One region of the Methylobacterium sp. Leaf361 genome, then DNA from elsewhere that is predicted to be linked to it. Evidence: predicted binding sites of a transcription regulator. Region 1 holds the regulator's gene; each other region holds the start of a gene.
The links. Region 1 encodes LexA, which represses DNA repair genes until DNA is damaged. Its sites were predicted from a motif close to TGTTCNNNNTGTGTTCNG; they were not measured.
Positions count from the first base shown of each region.

Region 2: a site for LexA is predicted at 6,270-6,287, ahead of uvrA (excinuclease ABC subunit UvrA). Genes of this name have one in related genera too.
Region 3: a site for LexA is predicted at 1,780-1,797, ahead of ASG32_RS11600 (PA0069 family radical SAM protein). Genes of this name have one in related genera too.

Region 1 is NZ_LMPY01000056.1:175,733-183,438, forward strand. It holds gene gltA (citrate synthase) at 1-563, opposite strand, end outside; gene gltX (glutamate--tRNA ligase) at 853-2,280, opposite strand; gene ASG32_RS27625 (ComEC/Rec2 family competence protein) at 2,474-4,789, shown strand; gene lexA (transcriptional repressor LexA) at 4,783-5,511, opposite strand; gene ASG32_RS27635 (hypothetical protein) at 5,762-6,211, shown strand; gene ASG32_RS27640 (hypothetical protein) at 6,230-6,445, opposite strand; gene fae (formaldehyde-activating enzyme) at 6,788-7,327, shown strand; gene ASG32_RS27650 (hypothetical protein) at 7,367-7,706, opposite strand, start outside.
Region 2 is NZ_LMPY01000041.1:5,460-13,165, forward strand. It holds gene ASG32_RS23405 (S1C family serine protease) at 128-1,102, opposite strand; gene ASG32_RS23410 (transporter) at 1,378-2,358, opposite strand; gene uvrA (excinuclease ABC subunit UvrA) at 2,971-6,114, opposite strand; gene ASG32_RS23420 (MFS transporter) at 6,498-7,676, shown strand; gene ASG32_RS23425 (cupin domain-containing protein) at 7,681-7,706, opposite strand, start outside.
Region 3 is NZ_LMPY01000012.1:430,934-438,639, forward strand. It holds gene ASG32_RS11590 (amino acid permease) at 1-973, opposite strand, end outside; gene ASG32_RS11595 (hypothetical protein) at 1,138-1,668, opposite strand; gene ASG32_RS11600 (PA0069 family radical SAM protein) at 1,827-2,942, shown strand; gene ASG32_RS35020 (hypothetical protein) at 3,614-4,261, shown strand; gene ASG32_RS11605 (HAMP domain-containing methyl-accepting chemotaxis protein) at 4,337-5,716, shown strand; gene ASG32_RS11610 (ribonuclease HII) at 5,730-6,404, opposite strand; gene ASG32_RS11615 (glycosyltransferase family 1 protein) at 6,443-7,489, opposite strand; gene ASG32_RS11620 (UDP-2,3-diacylglucosamine diphosphatase) at 7,500-7,706, opposite strand, start outside.

The DNA of each region.
Region 1 (7,706 bases):
TTCGGGTACACGAAGGGCTGGCCGATCGAGTACTTGTAGGCCATCGCGGCGAGCGTCGGCATCTTGGCGATCATGCGGATCGACGCGATCAGCCGCTGGCTCTCGTCCGTGATGTCGGTGGAATCGTGGTAGAAGGCTGAGAGCGCGCCCACCGAGGCGACCATCACGGCCATCGGGTGCGCGTCGCGGCGGAAGCCGGTGAAGAACCGGTTCATCTGGTCGTGCACCATGGTGTGGCGCGTGACCCGGTACTCGAAATCGGCCCGCTGGGCGGCGGTCGGCAGGGCGCCGAACAGCATCAGGTAGCAGGTCTCGAGGAAGTCGCCCTTCTCGGCGAGCTGCTCGATCGGGTAGCCGCGGTAGAGCAGCACGCCCTCGTCACCGTCGATGTAGGTGATCTTCGACTCGCACGAGGCCGTCGAGGTGAAGCCCGGGTCGAAGGTGAAGGCGCCGGTCTGGGCGTAGAGCTTGCCGATATCGATCACGTCCGGCCCGATCGTGCCGGTTTTCACCGGCAGTTCGATCGACTTGCCGTCCACGGTGATGGTGCTGGGTGCGCTCATGGATCGTGGACCCTTCTCTGGCGACGTGGCGGATGCCGGCCTCGGGCTGCCCGAGTCGGTCCCGGGGGCCTGAGCACACGCATTATGCTGCGGGTGCTCACAGCCATGGGTTACCCAAACGGCAGTGCAGCAGCAACGGGGTCGGTGACAACCCGCCCCCGTCGCCAAGCGAATTCCGCCAACCGATTTCCACCCAACGCAATCCGGGTCGGGGCCGGCAGTTCCCTGTCCGCTCCCGGTCCGCGCGCGGCGGTCCCAGCGCCGCCTCGTCCCCGCCTCGTCCCTGCCCTCAGCCCTGCGGCGCCTGATCCCCGAGGCGCGCCAGGCTTTCCTCCCGGCCGAGCACCGCCATCACGTCGAACAGGGGCGGGGAGGTGGTGCGGCCGGTGAGCGCCGCGCGCAGGGGTTGGGCCACCTGCCCGAGCTTGCAGCCGGCCGATTCCGCGTACTGCCGCACCGCGCCCTCGGTGGAGGTCGCGCTCCAGTCGGGCAGCGCCTCGAGCACCGGCCGCACCCCGGCGAGGCGGCCGCGCCCCTCGTCGGAGAGCAGGGCGCGGGCCTTGTCGTCGAGCGCCAGGGGCCGCTGGGCGTAGAGGTAGTAGGCGCTGTCGAGGAGCTCGATCAGCGTCTTGGCCCGCTCCTTCAGGCCCGGCATGGCCTGGACGAGCTTGTCCTTGAGATCGGGCCGCAGCGGCGCCGACAGGCCGCGCTCCGGCCCGACGTTGGGCAGGATGGTCTCGATCGCCGCGACGAGGTCGGAATCGGCGCTGGTGCGGATGTAGAGGCCGTTGAGGTTGGCGAGCTTGGCGAAGTCGAACCGCGCCGCGGAGCGTCCGACCGCGCCGAGGTCGAAGGCCGCGACCATCTCGTCGGTGGAGAAGACCTCCTGGTCGCCGTGGCTCCAGCCGAGCCGCACGAGGTAGTTGCGCAGGGCCGCCGGCAGGTAGCCGAGATCGCGGTAGGCCTCGACGCCGAGCGCGCCGTGGCGCTTCGAGAGCTTGGCCCCGTCCGCTCCGTGGATCAGCGGGATATGCGCCATCCTCGGGATGTCCCATCCGAGGGCCGAGAAGATCTGGCTCTGGCGCGCCGCGTTGGTGAGGTGGTCGTCGCCGCGGATGATCTGCGTGACGCCCATGTCGTGGTCGTCGACCACGACGGCGAGCATGTAGGTCGGCGTCCCGTCCGAGCGCAGCAGGACGAGGTCGTCGAGGTCCTTGTTGGCCCAGGTCACGCGGCCCTGGACGGCGTCCTCGACCACGGTCTCGCCCTCGGTCGGGGCGCGCAGGCGGATCACCGGCTTGACCCCGGCGGGGGCCTCGGACGGGTCGCGGTCGCGCCAGCGGCCGTCGTAGCGCGGGGCGCGCCCCTCCGCGCGGGCGGTCTCGCGCATCTGCGTGAGCTCCTCGGCGGTGGCGTAGCAGTGATAGGCGCGGCCCGCGGCCAGCAGCTCCTCGGCGACCGCGCGGTGGCGCTCGGCGCGGGCGAACTGGAAGACCACGTCGCCGTCCCAGTCGAGGCCGAGCCAGGAGAGGCCGTCGAGGATCGCGTCGATCGCCCCCTTGGTGGAGCGCTCGCGGTCGGTGTCCTCGATGCGCAGCAGCATCGTGCCGCCGGTGTGGCGGGCGTAGAGCCAGTTAAACAAGGCCGTGCGGGCCCCGCCGATATGCAGGTAACCCGTGGGCGAGGGGGCGAAGCGCGTGACGACGGCTGAGGACATCGGTCCGGTATGTTCCGGGGCTGGTCGCGGACGGGGCGCGACGGACGGCGAAGGGGCGGCGGAGCGGCGAGGGGCTCGACAGGGCGCCCGTAGCACGAAGAACCCGCTGTAGCACGGGCCGGCGGATGCGTTAAGAATCGCCCGCAGAATCGCCCGGCCCCGACGACAGGTCGCGCGGAGCGGGGCGGCGGCGATGCGGCGGATCGGCGCGAGGCGGGCGGACGGCGCGGTCGCGCTGATCGGCCCGCGCGCCCGAGCCCTTCCCGCCGCCCTCCTGGCCGCCCTCCCGGCGCTCCGCGACTGGGTCGTCGCCGGCCTCGCCCGCGAGGCCGAGCAGCGCCGGCTGTTCCCCTGGCTGGCGGTAGCCTTCGGCGGCGGGATCCTGGTCTACTTCGCGGCGGCCGACGGCGCGCCGAGCCTCGCCGCCCCCCTGATCGCGGCCGCCCTCGCGCTGGCGCCGGTCCCCGTCCTCGGCGCGCGGCCGGCGGCCCTGGCGGCGGCGCTCGCGGTGGCGGCCGCGTTCCTCGGCTTCGCGGCGGCGACCTGGCGGGTCTCGCAGGTCGCCGCACCGATCCTCACCCGCACCACGATCGGCCCGCTCGTCGGAACGGTCGAGGCCCTGGACGAGCGCGAGGTCGGCGCCCGGCTGGTGATCCGGGTGGAGAGCTTCGCCGGCCTCGCGCCGGAGGCGCGGCCCGCCCGGGTCCGGGTCTCGTTCCGGAAGGCGCCGATCCCGCGTCCCGGGGACGGCGTCGCCGCCACGGCCCGGCTGCTGCCGCCCCCGGAGGCGGCCCGGCCCGGCGGCTACGACTTCGCCCGGGACGCCTATTTCCAGGGGATCGGCGCGGTGGGCTCGCTGATCGGCACCGTCACCGTCCGGGAACCGTCCGGGCCGCCGCCGCTGGGCCTGCGGCTCGCCGCTGCGCTCGACGCGGCGCGCAACGGGCTCACGCGCCGGATCGCGGAGGCCGCCGGCGGCCAGGCGGGTGCGGTGGCGGCGGCCCTGGTGACGGGCAAGCGCGGCCTCATCGGGCCGGCCACCAACGACGCGCTCCGCGCCGCCGGCATCTACCACGTGGTGTCGATCTCGGGCCTCCACATGGTGCTGGCCGCCGGCGTGGTGTTCTGGCTGGTGCGGGCGCTCCTCGCCGCGGTGCCGCTGTGCGCGCTGCTCTGGCCGATCAAGAAGATCGCGGCCGGCTTCGCCATGGTCGGCGTCACCGCCTACTGCGCCTTCTCGGGCTGGGACATCGCGGCCGAGCGCTCGCTGATCATGACCCTGATCATGCTCGGCGCGATCCTGGTGGACCGGCCGGCCCTGTCGATGCGCAACCTCGCCCTCGCGGCGCTGATCGCGCTCGCCCGCGAGCCGGAGGGCCTGCTCGGCCCGAGCTTCCAGATGTCCTTCGGCGCCGTGGCCGGGCTGATCGCCTGCGCGCGGCTGATCGACGGGCGGCTGCTCGTGCGCCCCGGGGCCGGGCGGATCGGGCGGCTCGTCGGGACCGGCCTGTCGGCGATCACCGGGACCCTGGCCACGACCCTGGTGGCGCAGGTCGCGACGGCCCCCTTCGCCACCTACCACTTCCAGACGGTCCAGCCCTTCGGCCTCGTCGGCAACGCCCTGACCCTGCCGCTCGTCTCCCTGGTGGTGATGCCCGCCGCGGTGATCGGCTGCCTCGCCTATCCCTTCGCCCTCGACCGGCCTGTCTGGTGGCTGATGGGGCAGGCGGTGGCCGGGATGCTGGCGATCTCGGACTGGATCGCCGGGTTCGAGCGGGCGGTCCTGGTGCTGCCGGCCTTCGGCGCCGGGGCGCTGGCCCTGCTGACCGCCGGCCTGCTGCTGGGGACGCTGCCGGCCTCGCGCCTGCGCTGGCTCGCCGTGCCGCCGGTCCTGCTCGGGCTCGTCCTCGCGGCCCGGCCCAACCACTACGACCTCTACGTCGACCGGCAGGGCGCGGGGGCTGCGGTGCGGGGCCCGGACGGGCGGCTCGCGGCCCTCGGCAGCCCTTCGGGCTTCGTCCTCGAGCAGTGGCTGAAGGCGGACGGCGACGGGCGGCGGCCCGCGGCGCTGATCGTCCGGTCGGGCAGCGGGCGCTGCGACCGGCTCGGCTGCACCGCCCGGCTGCCGGACGGGCGGGCGGTCGCCCTGGTCCGGGACCGGCGGGCCTTCCCGGAGGATTGCGCCCGCGCCGCGGTGCTGATCACGGGCCTCGCGGCGCCGCCCACCTGCACGGGGCCGCTGGTGATCGACCGGCGCGTCCTCGCCGCCCGCGGGGCCGTGGCCCTCCGGACCGACGGCGACGGCTTCGCCGCGCGCTACGCCCGGGACGACGCCCGCGCCGTGCCCTGGCGGCCGGCCGCCGGGCACGGGCCGGGACCGCCGCGGCCGGTCACCGCGGAGCCGGGCGACCGCCCCGCGGAGGACGGGATCGCCGCGACGCCGGAGGCCGACGCCGCGCCGGGCGGAGACCTCGCCCCCGGCGACGCGCCGGCCGAGCCGCTTCAGTAGCGGCGGACGAGGCTCACGAGGCGGCCCTGGATCCGGACCCGGTCGGGCCCGAGCACGCGGGTCTCGTAGGCCGGGTTGGCGGCCTCGAGGGCGATCGACGAGCCGCGGCGGCGCAGGCGCTTGAGCGTCGCCTCCTCGTCGTCGATCAGCGCCACGATGATGTCGCCGGTATTGGCCGTCTCCTGCTTGCGGATGACCACGAGGTCGCCGTCCAGGATGCCCGCCTCGACCATCGAGTCGCCGCGCACCTCGAGGGCGTAGTGCTCGCCGCCGGCCACGAAGTCCGGCGACAGGGTGATGGCGTGGCTCTGGTTCTGGATCGCCGAGACGGGCGTACCGGCCGCGATCCGGCCCATGACCGGGATCGAGATGGCGCGGCCGGACTCGTCGATCATCCGCGTGCTCGCCGGGGCCGGCGGCGGCTTGGACTTACCGCCCTCGACCACGCTCGGCGTGAAGCGGCGCGGCTCGGCGGGGGCCTGAGTCGCCGGAGCGGCCTGGGTCAGGCTCTCGGGGATCCGGATCACCTCGATGGCGCGCGCCCGATTCGGGAGGCGCCGGAGGAAGCCGCGCTCCTCGAGTGCCGTGATCAGCCGGTGGATGCCGGATTTCGACTTGAGATCGAGGGCATCCTTCATCTCGTCGAACGACGGCGGGACACCGCATTCCTGCATCCGGCTCTGGATGAATCGCAGGAGGTCCAGCTGCTTGCGCGTGAGCATCGACGGGGGACTCGCGGCTTGGCGGACCGCCACGTGACGGTCTCCGAAACAAATCACGAACAGGTTAAACGTTCCGCAAGTGTTCCGCAAGAGCGGCACCGCTCGGCCCGGCGCGCCGCGGGCGCGCCCGCGGGAGAAGGTCGAGAAACGCATTGACGGCGCAAGCGGAGCCGTTTCAATGCATCGCGGCGCCCCGCCGGGAAGGCGGCGGATCCGGGGTGCGGGCTGGGACCCTCTTGGAATGACGAGGATGCGACGACCCGCAGCTCTGCTGCCCCTCGGCCTCGCCGCCCTCGGCCTCGCCGGCTGCACCACCGGATTCTCCTACATCTCGCGGAACTACGTGGCGCTCACTCCCCAGGTCGTCACGATCGGCTGCAAGGAGCCCTACGAGGTCTACGACAACCGGCAGCTGCGCCGGATGCTGATCGTGTCCAACGCCCTGCGCGAGTATACCGGCTGCAACCTGAGCGAGGTCCGGATCGATCCGGAGCCGGGCGCCACCCGGGTGAAGCGCTTCCGCACCGCCGCCCGGGCCTATCTCGACGAGACCGTGCGCGAGGATTGCCGGATCACCGGCGAGACCGTGTTCGATCCGCTGAAGACCGAGTTCGCCTACGCCTGCGACGCGCCGATCGAGAAGCGCGGCACCGTGGTCCCCCGCCTGCCGGGCCGCAATCCGGGCCTCGGCGTGCGCTGACCGGCCGGCGGCGCGTCCTCAGGCGCCCGGCTTCGGGAAGGTCCGCTCCGCGGCGTCGCCGGCGGCGGCCAGCAGGGCGCGGGCGAAGGCCCGGGCCTCCGTCCGGTCGAGCACGATCGCGGCGGTGACCGGCGCACCGCCGAGGTCGGCGAGGGCGAGTTCCAGGCGCACCCCGTCGGGCACGGCGCTCGCCTGAAGGCTCCAGCCGGAGCCCCGGTCCGTGCTCTCCGCCATCGTGTTCCTCCCGCATGCCCGGCACGGCGCCGCGCGCCCACCGGAACGGCCAGGCCCGGGACCGCTCCCGGAGCCGCGCTCCGATCTTCCCTGCCTCGCCTGTCCGCGTTCCTCAAGGCCACAGGCCGCGTTCCTCAAGGCCACAGGCCGCGCGGGGGTGGAGATGCGCGCCGTCGCGGATGCCGGCGGCCGCATCGCGGCGATACGGGGCGGCACGGGGCTGCGCCCGCGCCGCGGCGCGGGCGAGGGCAGGGGCGGCCGGGATGGGGGCCGGCCTCGGGGCGATTGACGCGAGGCCGCCGATGATGTCTCCCGCGGGCTCCGATCAGGTGGAGTTCGAACATGCAAGAGATCTGGTTCCGCACGGGCGAGGCCACGGTGCTGGCGGCCGAGGGCCAGTACACCGACGCCATGCCGGAGGTGCTGATCGGCTCGGTGCGCGGCCCGGTCGGTCAGGCCTTCGCGTCGATGATGGGGCAGGTCCAGGGCCACACGCGGATGTTCGTGGTGCGCGACCTCAACCAGCTCGTGCGCCCGGCCACGATGATGACCACCAAGGTCACGATCCACACGGCCGAGTATGCCGAGCTCCTCGGCGGCGTGGTCCAGGCCGCCACCGGCGACGCGATCGTGGACTGCATCATCGAGGGCATCCTGCCGAAGGACGGGCTCGACGAGCTGTGCATGATCATCATGATCTGGCTCGATCAGCGCTGCGCCGAGGACGACAACCTCGACCAGAAGGACCTCTACCGGACCAACTACGAGGCCACGAAACTCGCCATCGCCCGCGCCCTCAAGGGCGAGCCGACGGTCGACGAGCTGATCGCCAACCGGAAGACCGTGAAGCACTACGCGCTCGACGGCGTGATCGAGTACTGAGCGGGCCCAGGCCACGCATCCTGCCGGCTCAGGTCCGCCTCAGCCCGGCGGGATGCGCCCCACCGAGCAGAGGGTCCGCATCGCGCTGCTGCCCGGGTCGGTGTAGCAGGAGGCCGACCAGCCGTTCTGCTGGATGAACGACTTGCGCCGCTCCGCCAGCGCGGTCCGGTAGGCGGTGGCGATGATCGGCTCGACGGTCGCGGCCGGTTGGCCGACGAGGATCTCGGAGGCCACCGACAGGTCGCGGAAGAAGGTCGCCGAGGGACTCGGCTCGGCGGAGGTCGCCTGCACGATCGGCTCGGCCCGGCAGGTCACGTCGAACTTGATCGGGCCGGCCACGCGGATGTCGATGCTGGGGCCGGCGCGCTTGCCGACCCGG
Region 2 (7,706 bases), on a different contig from region 1:
GTCGTTCGAGATTCGGTCCCGCCGCCTGAACCGTCGCTGAGCCGTAGGTTGTGTCCGGTACAGGCCCGCGACGGCGCCGCGGCAACGCCGCTCGGAGCGCGAAGGTTGCACGCTCCGGGTCGCGGGCTCAGTGCAGCGAGGGCGTGCGCAGGAACCGCTCCCGATCCCCGGAGACGAGGGCGAGCTTCACGCCGCGCCCCTCCCGGCGGATCGTGAGGGGGACCCGCACCCCGGCCTCGCCCAGGGCCCAGACGCTCCGGAACAGGGCGGCGAGGTCGGCCACCGGCTCGCCGGCTACCGCCTCGATCACGTCGCCGGCCTGGAGGCCGCCGGTCTCGGCCGGGCCGTTATCGGCGAGGCCCATCACGACGATGCCCTCCTCGCTCTCGGTGGCGTAGAGGCCGAGCCAGGGGCGGGGCGGCCGGTCGGCCCGCCCGCGCGTGGCGAGGTCCTCGAGGATCGGCGTCAGCAGATCGATGGGCACGACCATGTTGATCGGCCGCGCCGCGCCGCCGCCGCCCTGCTGCAGCTGCAGCGAGCCGATTCCGAGCAGGTCGCCCTGGGGGCCGATCAGCGCGGTCCCGCCCCAGTGCGGGTGCGCGGGGGCGGTGAACAGGGCCTCGTCGAGGACGTACTCCCAGTAGCCGGCGAATTCCTGCCGGGCCACGACCTCGACGGCGACGCAGCGCTGGCGCCCGCCCGCCCCGGCCAGCACGGCCCGGTCGCCGGTCTTCAGCCCGGCCGAGTGGCCGAGCGGGAGGGCCGGCACGCCGAGATCGCCGAGCGCCTGGACCAGGCCGAAGCCCGTGGCGGCGTCGAAGCCGAGGACGTGGCCGGGCACCGAGCGGCCGTCCCGGGTGGTGAGCCAGACGCTCTCGGCCTCGGTGACGAGGTAGCCGATGGTGAGCACCAGCCCGTCCTCGCGGATCACCACGCCGTTGCCGGCGCGCTCGGTGCCGAGCGTCTCGGCCGTGAACGCGCTGTCCGGGATCCGCGCCGACAGGGCCAGGACCGCGGAGAGCGCCCGGTCGAGGTCGTAGCCGTAATCCGCGGGCCTGGGCTGGGCCTGCGCGGGGATCTTCCACTCGCCCTGCGTCGCCATGACAATCCTTCGGCTCGTCCGCCTGCGCTCCGGTCGGCCCCGGAGCCGCGCCATCGGCACACCATAGGATGTCCGCGCCGCCCGCGTCACCCGCGGCCGGCTGCGACCCGTGGCACGGGCCCGCCCGGGGCGGCCGGCTGCGGCCCGCGGCGGCACCGGCACAAAGAAAAACCGCCCGGCGGAGCCGGGCGGCGCGCCGTCCCGGAGGACGGCCTATCGGAGATCCGGGAGCCCCCGCCGCGCGGCGGCGGGGAGCCCGGTGTCTCGGGAGGATCTCAGTACTTGCGGACCAGGGCCGCCGGGACCGGCGAGGCGGCCGGGGCCGGCGAGTACAGCGGCACGATGAACCGGATCCAGCCGTCGGTGGAGTAGTTGTCGCGGGTGCGGCCGAACGCGTTGGTGTACTGCGCGCCGGTCACGACGTCGCGGGCGACGTAGGCCTGGACGGTGAAGATCTTGAAGTCGTAGCCGATGAGACCGCCCAGGGCGAACCGGCCACGGTTCCCGGCCGCGGCGCTGGCCTGGCTGATGTCGAAGTTGTAGGTGCCGTAGGCGATCGGGCCGATCTCGAAGTTGCCGAACTTCTTGGTCGCCGTGAGGTCGAAGTTCAGGGCGTCCGACAGGCGGATCGGGCCGATGGCGGCGCCGACCTGGCCGGGGAAGCGGCCGGGCGAGTCGTAGATGTTGGCGGTCAGGTTGGCGGTGATGTTCCAGCCGTCACCCGTGTAGCTGCCGGCGACGCCGAAGCGGTAGGTGTTGGAGGAGAGCTGCGGCAGGACCGGGGTGGCCGTCGTGCCGTTCGCGGTGATGATCGAGCCGCGATCGCCGTTCAGGTCGTTCAGGTAGGCGCCGCCGAGCAAGCTGACGCCGAAGTTGTTGCCGAGGTCGAAGGCCCAGATGCCGCCGACGAAGGTGCCGACGTTGATCGAGATGTCCTTGTTGCGCACGCCCGCCGGGTTGCGGGTGAAGGCGAACACGGTCGGGGGCGCCACGAGCAGCTCGACGCGGCCGCCGAACGGCACGAACGGGGTCGACCAGACCAGGACCGGGATGTTGACGGCCGTGTCGGGCGAGTTCGGCGCGTCGGTGCGGCGATAGGTGAACGTGTTGATCGCGTAGAGGCCTTCCGGCAGCGGCGCGCCGACCGCGAGGCCGACCTGCTCGCCCGGAATCGTCGTGGTCTGCGCCTGCGCGATCGTCGAGGTCATGCCGACCGTGAGCGCGACCGTGCCGGCCGCGAGCCAGTTCTTCATCATTTTCTCATTCCTTCCCAAGGTCATACGGCGTCCGTCCCGCATTCGGCACTTCCCTGCCGGTCTGCTCGCCTATCGCGGCTGCCGGCTTCGGACCTGCCGAGCGCCCCCACGGAGCCTGCCCGTCTCAACGTCTGCGACTATTCTACAGAGACCTGCGGAAAGACAGTGGAATGCTCGCCGAAACGCCACAACCGGCCGAACCGTTGCGCAAAAGCCGCATTTTTGCGGCGATGCAACACTGTCCACAGACCCTGCTCGGATCGCGGTTTCGGCAAAATATCGTTGAACGGTCAAGCTGTTGCCGGCCCGGGCCGCGGGAGAATCCGGCAAAGGCGGGAAGGTGATCGGGCAGGCCGCCGGTCCGGGCGCGCGGGCCAGGATCCGGCTCCGAGCCGGTCGGCGGCGGGGCCGGAGCCGGATCCGGCCGCTCGAATCACCGTCCGCGGGCGCGGGGTCCGGCCGAGACCCGGCAGAAACTGCCGCGCCGGCCCGGGAGCGGGTGATCCGTCGCGTCGGACCCGCGCCCGCACTGCAGGGGCGGGGGCGCGTCCGGCACGGTCGCCGGTGCGTGCGATGCCCGCCCCCGGAAGGTCCGCCCCCTCCGCCGCCGCGCTACTCCGCGGCGCGGCCGCGGCTCGCGGGTGAGGCGGGCCGCCGCTCCAGCACCTCGCGCAGGAACCGGCCGGTATGGCTGGCCTTGGCGCGGGCGATCTCTTCCGGCGTGCCCTGCGCCACCACCCGGCCGCCGCCGTCGCCGCCCTCGGGACCCATGTCGATCACCCAGTCGGCGGTCTTGATCACTTCGAGGTTGTGCTCGATCACCACCACGGTGTTGCCCTGGTCGACCAACTCGTGGAGCACCTCCATGAGCTTGGCGACGTCGTGGAAGTGCAGGCCGGTGGTCGGCTCGTCGAGGATGTAGAGGGTGCGGCCGGTGGCGCGCTTCGACAGCTCCTTGGAGAGCTTCACGCGCTGCGCCTCGCCCCCCGACAGGGTGGTGGCCTGCTGGCCGACATGGACGTAGTGCAGGCCGACCCGCTTCAGGGTCTCGAGCTTGTCGCGGATCGCCGGCACCGCCTTGAACAGCTCGGCCGCCTCCTCGACGGTGGAGTCGAGCACGTCGGCGATGGACTTGCCCCGGTACTTCACCTCCAGGGTCTCGCGGTCGTAGCGCTTGCCCTTGCAGACGTCGCAGGTGACGTAGACGTCCGGCAGGAAGTGCATCTCGATCTTGATGACGCCGTCGCCCGAGCAGGCCTCGCAGCGCCCGCCCTTGACGTTGAACGAGAAGCGCCCGGGCTGGTAGCCCCGCGCCTTGGCCTCCGGCAGGCCCGCGAACCAGTCGCGGATCGGCGTGAAGGCGCCGATATAGGTGGCGGGGTTCGAGCGCGGCGTGCGCCCGATCGGCGACTGGTCGATGTCGATGACCTTGTCGAGGTGCTCCAGCCCCTCCAGCCGCCCGTAGGGGGCCGGGTGCTCCAGGGCGCCGTTCAGCTTCTTGGCGACGGCCTTGTAGAGGGTGTCGATCACCAGGGTGGACTTGCCGCCCCCCGAGACGCCGGTGATGCACGTGAAGGTGCCGAGCGGGATCTCGACGTCCACGTCCTTGAGATTGTTGCCCCGCGCGCCGAACAGGCCGAGCTTGCCCTTCCGGCCCTTGCGGCGGGCGGTCGGGGTGCGCACCGCCATCGCGCCCGTGAGATACTTGGCGGTGAGCGAGGCGGGGTTCGCCAGCACCTCCGCGGGGGTGCCCTGCGCGATGATCTCGCCGCCGTGGATGCCGGCGCCCGGGCCGACATCGACCACGTAATCGGCCTGCAGGATCGCGTCCTCGTCGTGCTCGACCACGATCACCGAGTTGCCGAGGTCGCGCAGGCGCTTGAGCGTGCCGAGCAGCCGCTCGTTGTCGCGCTGGTGCAGGCCGATCGAGGGCTCGTCCAGCACGTAGAGCACGCCGGTCAGGCCGGAGCCGATCTGCGAGGCGAGGCGGATGCGCTGGCTCTCGCCGCCCGAGAGCGAGCCGGAGCCGCGGGCGAGCGTCAGGTATTCCAGGCCGACATCCACCAGGAAGCTCAGCCGGTCGCGGATCTCTTTCAGGATCCGGACCGCGATCTCGTTCTGCTTCGCGGTCAGCTTCCCGGGCAGGTCCGAGAACCACCGGTGCGCCTCGGAGACCGAGAGGGCGGTCACGTCGGCGATGTCCGCCATGGCGACCTTCACGGCCAGAGCCTCGGGCTTCAGCCGCTTGCCGCCGCAGGCGGCGCAGGGCGTCTCGCTCATGAAGCGCCCGATCTCCTCGCGCACGGCGTCCGAGTCGCTCTCCTTGTAGCGGCGCTCCAGGTTCGGGATCACGCCCTCGAAGGGCTTGTTGACCGTGTACTTGCGCAGGCCGTCGTCGTAGGCGAAGCGCACCGCCTGCTTGCCCGAGCCGTAGAGCACGATGGCGCGGGCCGTCTCCGACAGGCTCTGCCAGGGGACGCCCGTCTTGAAGCCGAAATGCTCGGCGAGCGCCTCGAGCGTCTGGCCGTAATAGGGCGAGGTCGACTTCGCCCAGGGGCCGACCGCGCCGCGCTTCAGGCTCAAGCCAGGGTCGGAGATCACCAGCTCGGGATCGATCCGCATCTCGTGGCCGATGCCGCTGCAGGTCGGGCAGGCGCCGAACGGGTTGTTGAACGAGAACAGCCGCGGCTCGATCTCCGCGATGGTGAAGCCCGAGACCGGGCAGGCGAAGCGCGACGAGAAGGTGACGGTCCGCGGCGCCTCGCCCTCGGGGGCGTCGGCGAACACGATCTCGGCGACGCCGTCGGCGAGTTCCAGCGCCGTCTCGAAGGACTCGGCGAGCCGCGAGCCGATATCGGCCCGGACCACGATCCGGTCCACCACCACGTCGATGTCGTGCTTGAACTTCTTGTCGAGCTTGGGCACATCGTCGATGGCGTAGTATTCGCCGTTCACGCGCAGCCGCTGGAAGCCTTTCTTCTGATATTCGGCGATCTCCTTGCGGTACTCGCCTTTCCGCCCGCGGACCACGGGCGCCAGCAGGTAGAGCCGGGTCTTCTCCGGCAGTTCCAGCACCCGGTCGACCATCTGCTGGACGGTCTGGCTCTCGATCGGCAGGCCGGTGGCCGGCGAGTAGGGGATGCCGACCCGCGCCCAGAGCAGGCGCATGTAGTCGTAGATCTCGGTCACCGTCCCCACGGTCGAGCGGGGGTTCTTCGAGGTGGTCTTCTGCTCGATCGAGATCGCCGGCGACAGCCCGTCGATCTGGTCGACGTCGGGCTTGGACATCATCTCCAGGAACTGGCGGGCGTAGGCCGAGAGCGACTCGACGTAGCGGCGCTGCCCCTCCGCGTAGATCGTGTCGAAGGCGAGCGACGACTTGCCCGAGCCCGAGAGCCCGGTGAAGACCACGAGCTTGTCCCGCGGGATGGTCAGGTCGACGTTCTTGAGATTGTGCTCCCGGGCGCCGCGGATCGCGATGACCCGCCGGTCCTCGACGGGGGCCGGCGCGGCGTCGAACAGGGCCTCCAGCTTGGCGTCGATGGCGGCTTCGTTCCGCGCGCCGGGGGAGCTGGATTTCGCGCGAACCGGCTTGGACTCGGGCACCTTGGACTGGGGCGCCTTCGACTGGGGCGCCTTGGCCGTCGCCGGGGCTTTCGGAGCCGTCTTGGAAGGCGCTTTGGCGGCAGCTTTCGGTGCGGCTTGGGCAGCACCGACGCGGCTTGCGGCACGACTTCCAGCTTGGGCTTTGGCCATGAGGGCGGCGGTCTTTCGAGGCGTCGACCGAGGCATCGACGAAGTCGGACGGATTCGCGCGCGGGCCAGCCGCCGCTCCGGCTCATGTCGAGCCCGAGGGGGCCCGCGGCAAGATGCGGCCGGCGGGACGCAGGCCCGTCATGCGCCGCCCTTGCTAGAACGAAACGCGTACGTCGGCAACCGCTCGGTGAACGCGCGACCGTCTTCGCGAGCGCAGCGAAGCGATGACGCGGTGGAGCCAGCGGCCGCGATCGGAGTCCGGTGGCCCCAGCTTCGCCGTAGCTCGATTCGCCAAACCTTGGCCCACCTTCGGTGTTGCACCGCGGGCGCCGAGATCCACGTCGCCGTATCCCGCCCTCAGATCCACATCCCGACAGGTATCGATGCCAGCATGCGACGCGACCGATCCGGCCGCCCTCCGCGGTTCCGACGACCGCACGGCCACCCAGCAGCGCCTGTCCACGCGGCTGCTGTTCCTGATCGTGGGCATCGCCAACGCCACCTGGGCGCCCCTGGTGCCGCTGGTGAAGGACCGCGCCGGCCTCGACGCGGCCGGGCTCGGCCTGCTGCTCCTCACCTTCGGCGTCGGCTCGATCCTGGCAATGCCGAGCGCCGGGGCCGCGGCCGCGCGGCTCGGCTTCCGGCCGGTCCTGCTCGCCGGCACGCTCGCGATCGGCCTCGCCCTGCCGGTGCTGGCCGTGGGCTCCGGGCTCGTGCCGCTCACCGGGGCGCTGCTGCTGTTCGGGGCCGGGATGGGGGCGGTGGACTGCGTCATGAACCTGCAGGCCGTCGCGGTGGAGCGCGCCGCCGGGCGCCCGATGATGTCGGGCTTCCACGGCCTCTACAGCCTCGGCTGCATCCTGGGGGCGCTGCTGGCCAGCGTCCTGATGGGCACCGGCCTGGGCGCCGGCTGGAGCGTGCTGATCCTGGTCGCCGGCATCGTGGCCCTGTTCGCGGCCGCCTGGCCGGGCATCCTTCCGGCCGGCGGGGCAGGGGGAAGCGGCGGGCCCGCCTTCGCGCTGCCCCGCGACCCGGTGCTGGTGCTGGGCCTGCTCTGCTTCGTGGTGTTCCTGACCGAGGGCTCGGCCCTCGACTGGAGCGCGGTGTTCCTGATCCAGCAGCGCGGGCTCGATCCGGCCTGGGCGGCGCTCGGCTACGCTTCCTTCTCGGTCACCATGACGGCCGGCCGGCTCGGCGGGGATGCGATCGTGGCCCGCCTCGGCCGGCGGCCCGTGGTGATCCTCGGCGGCCTGCTGGCGGCGGCCGGCCTCGCGCTCTCGGTCGTCATCCCGGCCTGGGAGGCGGCGCTCGCCGGCTACGCCCTGGTCGGGGCGGGCTGCGCCAACATCGTCCCGGTCCTGTTCACGGCGGCGGGGCGCCAGACCGCGATGCCCGCGCGCGTGGCGGTGCCGGCGGTGACGACGCTGGGCTATGCCGGGGTGCTGGCGGGGCCCGCGCTGATCGGCTTCGCCGCGCAGGCGCTCGGCCTGCCCGCGTCCCTGCTGATCGTGGCGGCGCTGCTCCTCGGCGTGGCGGCGGCCGGCCGGTCCCTGCGGGTGTGACCCCTCACGCCTCGGCGTTGCGCGCCATGA
Region 3 (7,706 bases), on a different contig from region 1:
GCGCCCCGAGCTTGATCAGGAACGCGAACCAGCCGATGCCGATCACGTCGACGCCCTTGGCGATCGGGTCCGGGACGTTCAGGTCCTTGTAGGGCACGAGGCCGGTGAGCACGGCGGCGACGAGCACGTACAGGATCGTGCAGACCGCGAGCGAGCCCAGGATGCCGATGGGCATGTCCTTCTGGGGCTTGCGCGCCTCCTGGGCGGCGGTGGAGACCGCGTCGAAGCCGATGAAGGCGAAGAACACCACGCCCGCGCCGCGCAGGACGCCGCTGTAGCCGAAATGGCCGAAGGTCCCGTCGTTGTCCGGGATGAGCGGGCTCCAGTTCGCGGCGTTCACGTGGCCCCAGCCCAGGGCGATGAAGGCGACCACGACGGTGAGCTTCACCGCGACCATGATGTTGTTGAAGAGCGCCGATTCCTTCGTGCCCCGCATCAGCAGGATCGTGATCAGCGCCACGATCAGGACCGCCGGCAGGTTCAGCAGCGCGGTTCCGCCGCCCTCGATCGGCGTGCCCGGCGCGTTGGCGAACTGCGCCGGGATCACGATGCCGACGCTCTTCAGGATGCTGGTCACGTAGCCCGACCAGCCGACCGCCACGGTGGCGGCGCCCATGGCGTATTCGAGGATCAGGTCCCAGCCGATCAGCCACGCGAAGAACTCGCCGAGCGTCGCGTAGGTGTAGGTGTAGCTCGATCCGGCGACCGGGATCAGGGCGGCCATCTCCGAGTAGCAGAGGCCGACGAAGGCGCAGGCGATGCCGCCGAGCACGAAGGACAGCATGATCCCCGGCCCGGCATACTGGGCCGCGGCCGTGCCGGTCAGGACGAAGATGCCGGCGCCGATGATCGCCCCGATGCCCATCGCGGTGATCGAGAGGGCGCCCAGCGACTTCGAGAGCTGCTGCTCGCCCTCGCCGCTCTCGACGATGTCCTCGACCGACTTGCGCCCCATCAGGCCCGACGAATCCATTGCACCATCCTTCCAGATCGGGGTGGCTCAGCGCGCGTCATCATGTCCGGAGACGGCGACGATCCTGCCGCGCTTTCAGAGTTGTAGAGGCGGATCGACCGACAACAACGTGAGCGGGCGCAAGATTCTTTCGAGCAAGATTCTCCCGAGCAAGATCTTTCCGGTCAGGCGCGCTCGATCCGGGCGATCAGCGGCCTGACCTTGAGGCGACCCGTGAACGCGCCCTCGGCACGCAGGGCCTCGCGCCGGACGACGTCGCCGGCCCGGGCCTGCCGGGCGCCGACGACGGTCTCCGCCCGTCTGACGAGCCGGCCGAGCCAGCGCCCGGCCGGGCGATGAAGGCGGCCGAGCGCCGTCTCCGGCCGCGCGGTCCCGACGAAGCGGTCGAGGGTGCGGATCCAGCCCTCGGCCGGGACGTCGCCGGCCTCCAGGCACAGGATCCAGTCCCGCCGGGCCGCGGCGGCGCCCGCCGCGTAGGGATTGCCGCCCCGGTGCAGCACGAGGGTCGCGCCCGTGGCCTCCGCGACGGCCGCCACGGCCTCGCTCTCGCGGCCCGCGACGATCACCGCGTCGCCGACGAGGCCGCCGGCCACGCCGGAGACGAGCACGCTGAGCGTGTCGGCCAGGCGATCGATCGCGTCCGGATCGGCCGGTTCGGCCAGATAGGTCACGGCGGAGAGCATGAGCGCGCGCATAGACGATTCTGCGGCGCCGTAAACTGCCCCGCGGCCCGCGCGCCGACGCGCCGCCGTTCGGGCGGGCTGCAGAGCCGCATTTGCCTGAAAAAAAGGCGCCCTTCGCCATCGCGTTCGCTCTATGTTCTTATATGGATGCGTGAGGGAGGCGAGTCGTCATGGGGGACACGCGCGACGGGACCGCCTCCGGGGCCGCGCCGCGACTCGGGCCGAGCGTCGCGGAACCGGCCGCCCGGCGCGGGCGCGGCGCGACGGCCAACCCGACGGGCCGGTACGAATCCGCCCGGCGCGAGGCGTTCCAAGACGAGACCTGGACGGCGGACGCTCCGGCACCCCTGCGCACGGAGGTCACGCCGGAGCGGTCCGCCCGGATCATCGCGCACAACAGCTCGCCCGACATCCCGTTCGACCGGTCGATCAACCCGTACCGGGGCTGCGAGCACGGCTGCATCTACTGCTACGCGCGCCCGACCCATGCCTGGCTCGGACTGTCGCCGGGGCTCGACTTCGAGTCGCGGATCTTCACCAAGCCGGACGCCGCCCGCCTCCTCGCCCGCGAGATCGCCGCGCCGGGCTACCGGCCCGACACGATCGCCCTCGGCACCGCCACGGATCCCTACCAGCCGGTCGAGCGGGAGCACCGGCTCACCCGCGCGGTTCTGGAGGTGCTGCGGGAGGCCCGCCACCCCGTCAGCATCACCACCAAGTCGGACCTCGTGCTGCGCGACCTCGACCTCCTGGCCGAGATGGCGGCGGAGAACCTCGTGCTGGCGGCGATCTCGCTGCCGACGCTGGATCCGGACCTCGCCCGCCGCCTCGACCCGCGGGCGCCGCGGCCGGGCAAGCGGCTCGCGGCGATGCGGGGCCTGAGCGCGGCGGGCGTGCCCGTCATGGTCAACGTCTCGCCGATCATCCCCGGCCTGACGGACCACGAGATCGAATCGATCCTGGCCGAGGCGCGCGCGCACGGGGCGAGCCGGATCGGCCACGCGCTGCTGCGTCTCCCGGGCGAAGTCGCGGACCTCGTGGCGGACTGGTTCACCGAGCATTATCCCGAACGCAGGGCGCGGGCCTTCGCACTCCTGCGGGAAGCCCGGGGCGGGCGCGAGAACGACCCGCGCTTCGGCCACCGCTTCCGCGGGGAAGGCGCCTACGCGGCGATGATCGGCCAGCGGGTCCGGCTCGCCGGCACGCGTCTCGGTTTCGCCTTCGGGCGCATCGCGCTGAATCGCGACGCCTTCCGGAAGCCCGGCGCGCAGCTGGCGCTGTTCTGACACGCGACCGACGCGGCGGCGCGCGCGAGACGGCGGACCTGTCCCACAGTACGGTTCAGCGAAAATTCCAGTCATTTTGGCCGGAAGCGGCGTAAAAATACATTTCTAAAGATAGAAAACGACTCAAATGTTGCTTCCAAAGTGGATTTTTAGATTTCTAACGTGTGGGGAAAATCGCAGAACGTAAGATTGACATCTGTGTCATTGTGGTTCAAATGCCTGAGATCGCGAGGTTTATTGCGAGATTTTGACCAAGTTTGATTGAGTTATCGAATTTCAATTCTATACTGAGGGTCGTTCTGTGCGTAAGAGCGCGATTTTGTCCGGCGTCCGTGTCCGCAGATCCCGCCAATGGACGCTGTGCGCCGTGATCCGGTCGCGAGCGAGCCGCGCGCCGCGGCCCGGCTCGGTCCTGCTGGTCGCGACTGCCGGCCTTCCTTGAGACGGTAGCGTGTCGGGGTTTCGACCTCCGATGCCGACCGGGCGAACTCCCGGACTCGCCGCGCCCTCGCCGCGCCCTTCGAGCGAACCGGGCCGGCGCCGCGTCGGGGTGCCTGTCGCGTCGCTCAGCCTTTCCGTCGACCGAGGCCGACCGGCCGCCCTGCTCGAACCGGGCAGCCCGGCGGCGGGCCGCACGCCTCGACGCACCGCGAAGAGAGATCCCGACCCTCATGCTGCGTCTTCCGCGTCCGTCCATCGGCACGATCCTGTGCGCGATCCTGTTCTCACTCAGCGCCATGCTGCTGGCCGCGGGTGCCCGGACGGCGCTGGAGGCCGGGGCGCAGGAGCGGGAGAGCCGCCGCGTCGTCGCGCTCACGGAAGGCAGCCGTATCCTCCTCGAGATCCTGCTCGCCGTGCGCCTCGAGCGGGGGCGGACCCTGCAGGCGCTGATCGCCGCGGACAGGATCCCGCCCGCCGACGCGGCCCTGATCGCCCGACAGCGCGCGACCCGGATCGATCGGCTGGAGGCGCTCCTGAGGCTGGTGCGCGCGGTCGACACCGCCGCGGTGGCGAAGACGGTCGATCCGCTCCGACGGGCGCACGAGGCCGTCACCGGCCTGACGTCGCGGATCGACGCGGCCCTCGCGGTCCCGGTCGCGGAGCGCGACGCCGCGACCGCGGAGGTCGCCGCGACCGCCTTCCGGGATCTGCTCGACGCGCTGACGGCGACCAGCGGGGCCGTCGACGTCACGATCCCGCGCCGGGACGCGGCGCTGGCCCGCGCCCTGGACATCAAGCGCGCCGCCTGGATCACGCGGGTCGCGATCGGCGGCAACGTGGCGCGGGCCGAGACGGCCGTGACGCGGGGCACGGGCTAGTCCGAGGAGGAGCGCCTCGCGGAGGCCGAGGAGCGCGGCCGCGTCGCGGCGAGCTGGGCGAATCTCGTCGATCACATGGACGACATGCTGCCGCGGGCGGTCCAGGACGCCTTCGTGAGGGCGGGCAGCAGCAACTTCGAGGGTGAGGTCGCGGCGCGGCGGCAGGCCTTGCGGGCGGCCCTGAGCCGGGGCCAGCCGCCGGGCGTCGCGATCCAGGACCTGCGCGACCGCAACACGCGGGAGGTCAACACCATCGCCGACCTCGCCGAGGCGGCGCTGAACGCGATGGTCGCCCGCGCGCAGGCACTCTTCGCTGAGGCGGGGGCGACGCTGCTGCACACCGGCCTGTTCCTGGCCGCATCGGTGCTGCTCGCCGGTGCCGGCGCCGTCGTCGTCGTCCGCCGCGTGCTCGGGCCGCTCCGGGCCATGATCCAGGCGATGCGGGCGCTCGCCTCCGGCGACGTCGCCGCGGAGATCCCGGCCCGCGGGCGGCGGGACGAGATCGGCGCGATGGCGGCGGCCGTGGAGGTCTTCCGGGACAACCTCGTCCGCACCCGCGCCCTGGAGGCAGAGGCGGACGAGGCGGCGCGCGCCGCGGAGGCGCAGCGCCGGACCATGACGCACACGATGGCGCAGACCTTCGAGGCGGCGGTGGCCGGCATCGTCGGGCAGGCATCCGCCGCCGCGGCCGAACTGCAGACCACGGCCTGGGAGATGACCACCACAGCCCAGGAGACGGCCAGCCAGTCCGATACCGTGGCCGCGGCCGCCGAGGAGGCGTCCGCCGGCGTCAGGACGGTGGCCGCCGCGGTGGAGGAACTCGGCACCTCCGTCCAGGAGATCGGGCGGCAGGTCCAGGGCTCGTCCGAGCTGGCCCGGAGCGCGGTCGGCGAGGCCGACCAGACGGCCGCCCTGGTGGCGGCGCTGAACGCGTCCGTCGCCCGGGTCGACGCCGTCGTCGAGCTGATCGCCCGCATCGCCGCGCAGACGAACCTGCTGGCGCTCAACGCCACGATCGAGGCGGCGCGGGCCGGCGAGGCCGGGCGCGGCTTCGCGGTCGTCGCAACCGAGGTCAAGGAACTGGCCGCCCAGACCGGTCGGGCCACCGACGAGGTCGGCCGGCAGATCGGCGAGATCCGGACCGTGACCGGTCAGGCGGTGCGGGCGATCGGGACGATCACCGGCCGGATCGGGGAGATCGACGCCGTGGCCGCCGCCATCGCGGCCGCGGTGGAGCAGCAGGGGGCGGCGACGCAGGAGATCGTCCGCAACGTCGCCCAGGCCAATGCCGGCACGCAGGAGGTCACCGGCAACATCGCCGGCGTGGCGCAGGCGGCCGACCGAACCGGCCACGCGGCCGACCACGTGCTGACGGCCGCCACCGCGCTCACGCGTCAGTCGGAGGAACTCGCCGCGGAGGTCGAGCGCTTCCTCACCGGCGTCCGGGCCGCGTGACCCGTCGCCCGGCTCAGTCGAAGCCGCGGGTGAAGCTGAGCCGGTGGTGGGGACTGCGCCCGAGCTGCGACAGGCCGGCGCGGTGGACGGCCGTCCCGTAGCCGACATTGCGCTCCCAGCCGTAGCCGGGATGGCGCCGGGCGAGCCGCCGCATCAGCTGGTCCCGGAGCACCTTGGCGACGATCGACGCGGCGGCGATCTGGGGCACCAAGTGGTCGCCGCCGACGACGGCGCGGCCGGGCAAGCCCGGCAGGGCGTCGCGCCCGTCGACCAGCACGGGCGCGGCGAGGCCGAGCCGCGCCACCGCCCGCGCCATGGCGTCGAGGGTCGCGCCGCGGATGTTGATCCGGTCGATCAGGGCGCGCGACCCCGCCGCCACCGCGACCCGCGCGTGGGCGCGGATCAGGGGGGCCAGCCGGTCGCGCACGGGCTCGGGGACGCGCTTGCTGTCGTCGAGGGCCGCGAGCAGGTCGGCCGGGATCGCCGCCGGATCGAACCAGACCGCGGCCACCACCACGGGTCCGCAGAGCGCGCCGCGCCCGACCTCGTCGCAGCCGATCGCCGCCGGATAGGCGGCGGCCCGGGCGGGATCGAACGGCCCGGCTATCGGGGACCGGGCTCTAGCGGACCCGGCCGGTCCGGCGGGCGATCTGACTGGCGATCTGACTGGCGGCTTGGCGGGCGGCATCGCGCCCTCCTGCCATTCCGCGCGGACGCCGTCACGCGTCAGGCGGCGTCGCGGGTGCTCCGGGCGCCGCCATGCGCCTCGACGATGTTGCCGAAGAACTGCCGGGCGCTCACGTCCCAGCCGCGGCGCAGGGCCTCGGCCCGGCACTCGGCGCGCGACAGGCGCAGCGCCGCCAGCGCGGCGACCCGCAGATCCGGGTCGAGCACGCCGACCCGCGTGCCGCCGACGACGTCGTTCGGACCCGGCACCGGGAAGGCCGCCACCGGGAGCCCGCTGGCCAGGGCCTCCAGGAGCACGATGCCGAACGTGTCGGTGAGGCTCGGGAAGACGAAGACGTCGCAGGCCGCGTAGACCGCCGAGAGCGCCGCGCCGGTGCGGGTGCCGAGGAAGCGCGCCTCCGGCGCGAGCGCCTGCAGCCGCGCGCGGTCCGGACCGTCGCCGACCACCACCTTGGTGCCGGGCAGGTCGAGGGCGAGGAAGGCCGCGACGTTCTTCTCCACCGCCAGCCGCCCGACGTAGAGGAACAGCGGCCCCGGCAGGCCGGCGAGTTCCGCCGGCACGGGCGTCCCGGGCTCGGCCGGCCGGAACCGCTCCGTGTCCACGCCCCGGGTCCAGCGCATCAGCCGGCCGAAGCCCCGCGCCGCGAGCTCGCCCTGGAGCGAGGCGGTGCTGACCATCGTCCCGCGGGCGGCGCCGTGGAACCGGCGCAGGTACGCGTAGGACCACGCCTCCGGCACCGGGGCGCGGGCGGCGAGGTATTCCGGGAAGCGCGTGTGGTAGCTCGTCGTGAAGGGCAAATCGTGCGCGAGGCAGTGCCGGCGCGCCGCGAGGCCGACCGGCCCCTCCGTGGCGATGTGCACGTGGCTCGGCCGCTCGGCCCGCCAGCGCGCCGCCACCCGCTCGCGCCCGGCATAGGCGAGGCGGATCTCCGGGTAGCCCGGCAGCGGCAGCGAGCGGAAATCCGCGACGGACAGCAGCGTCGTGGCGAAGCCGTGCTCCGGCGCGCGCCGGACCATCTGCTCGAGGGAGCGCACGACGCCGTTCACCTGGGGGTGCCACGCGTCGCTGGCGATCAGGAGCTTCACGGCGCCGCCCTCACGCCACCGCGCGCCGGCCCGGCAGGGGCTGCGGTACGACCTCGGCCTCCCGCGCCCGCAGGAGGCTCGGGTAGTGCAGCACCTCGATGCGGCCGTCGTAGTGCTCCACGAGCCCGGTGCAGGATTCCACCCAGTCGCCGGTGTTGAGGTAGCGCAGGTCGCCGATCGGCCGGTCCGCGGCGTGGTGGATGTGGCCGCAGATCAC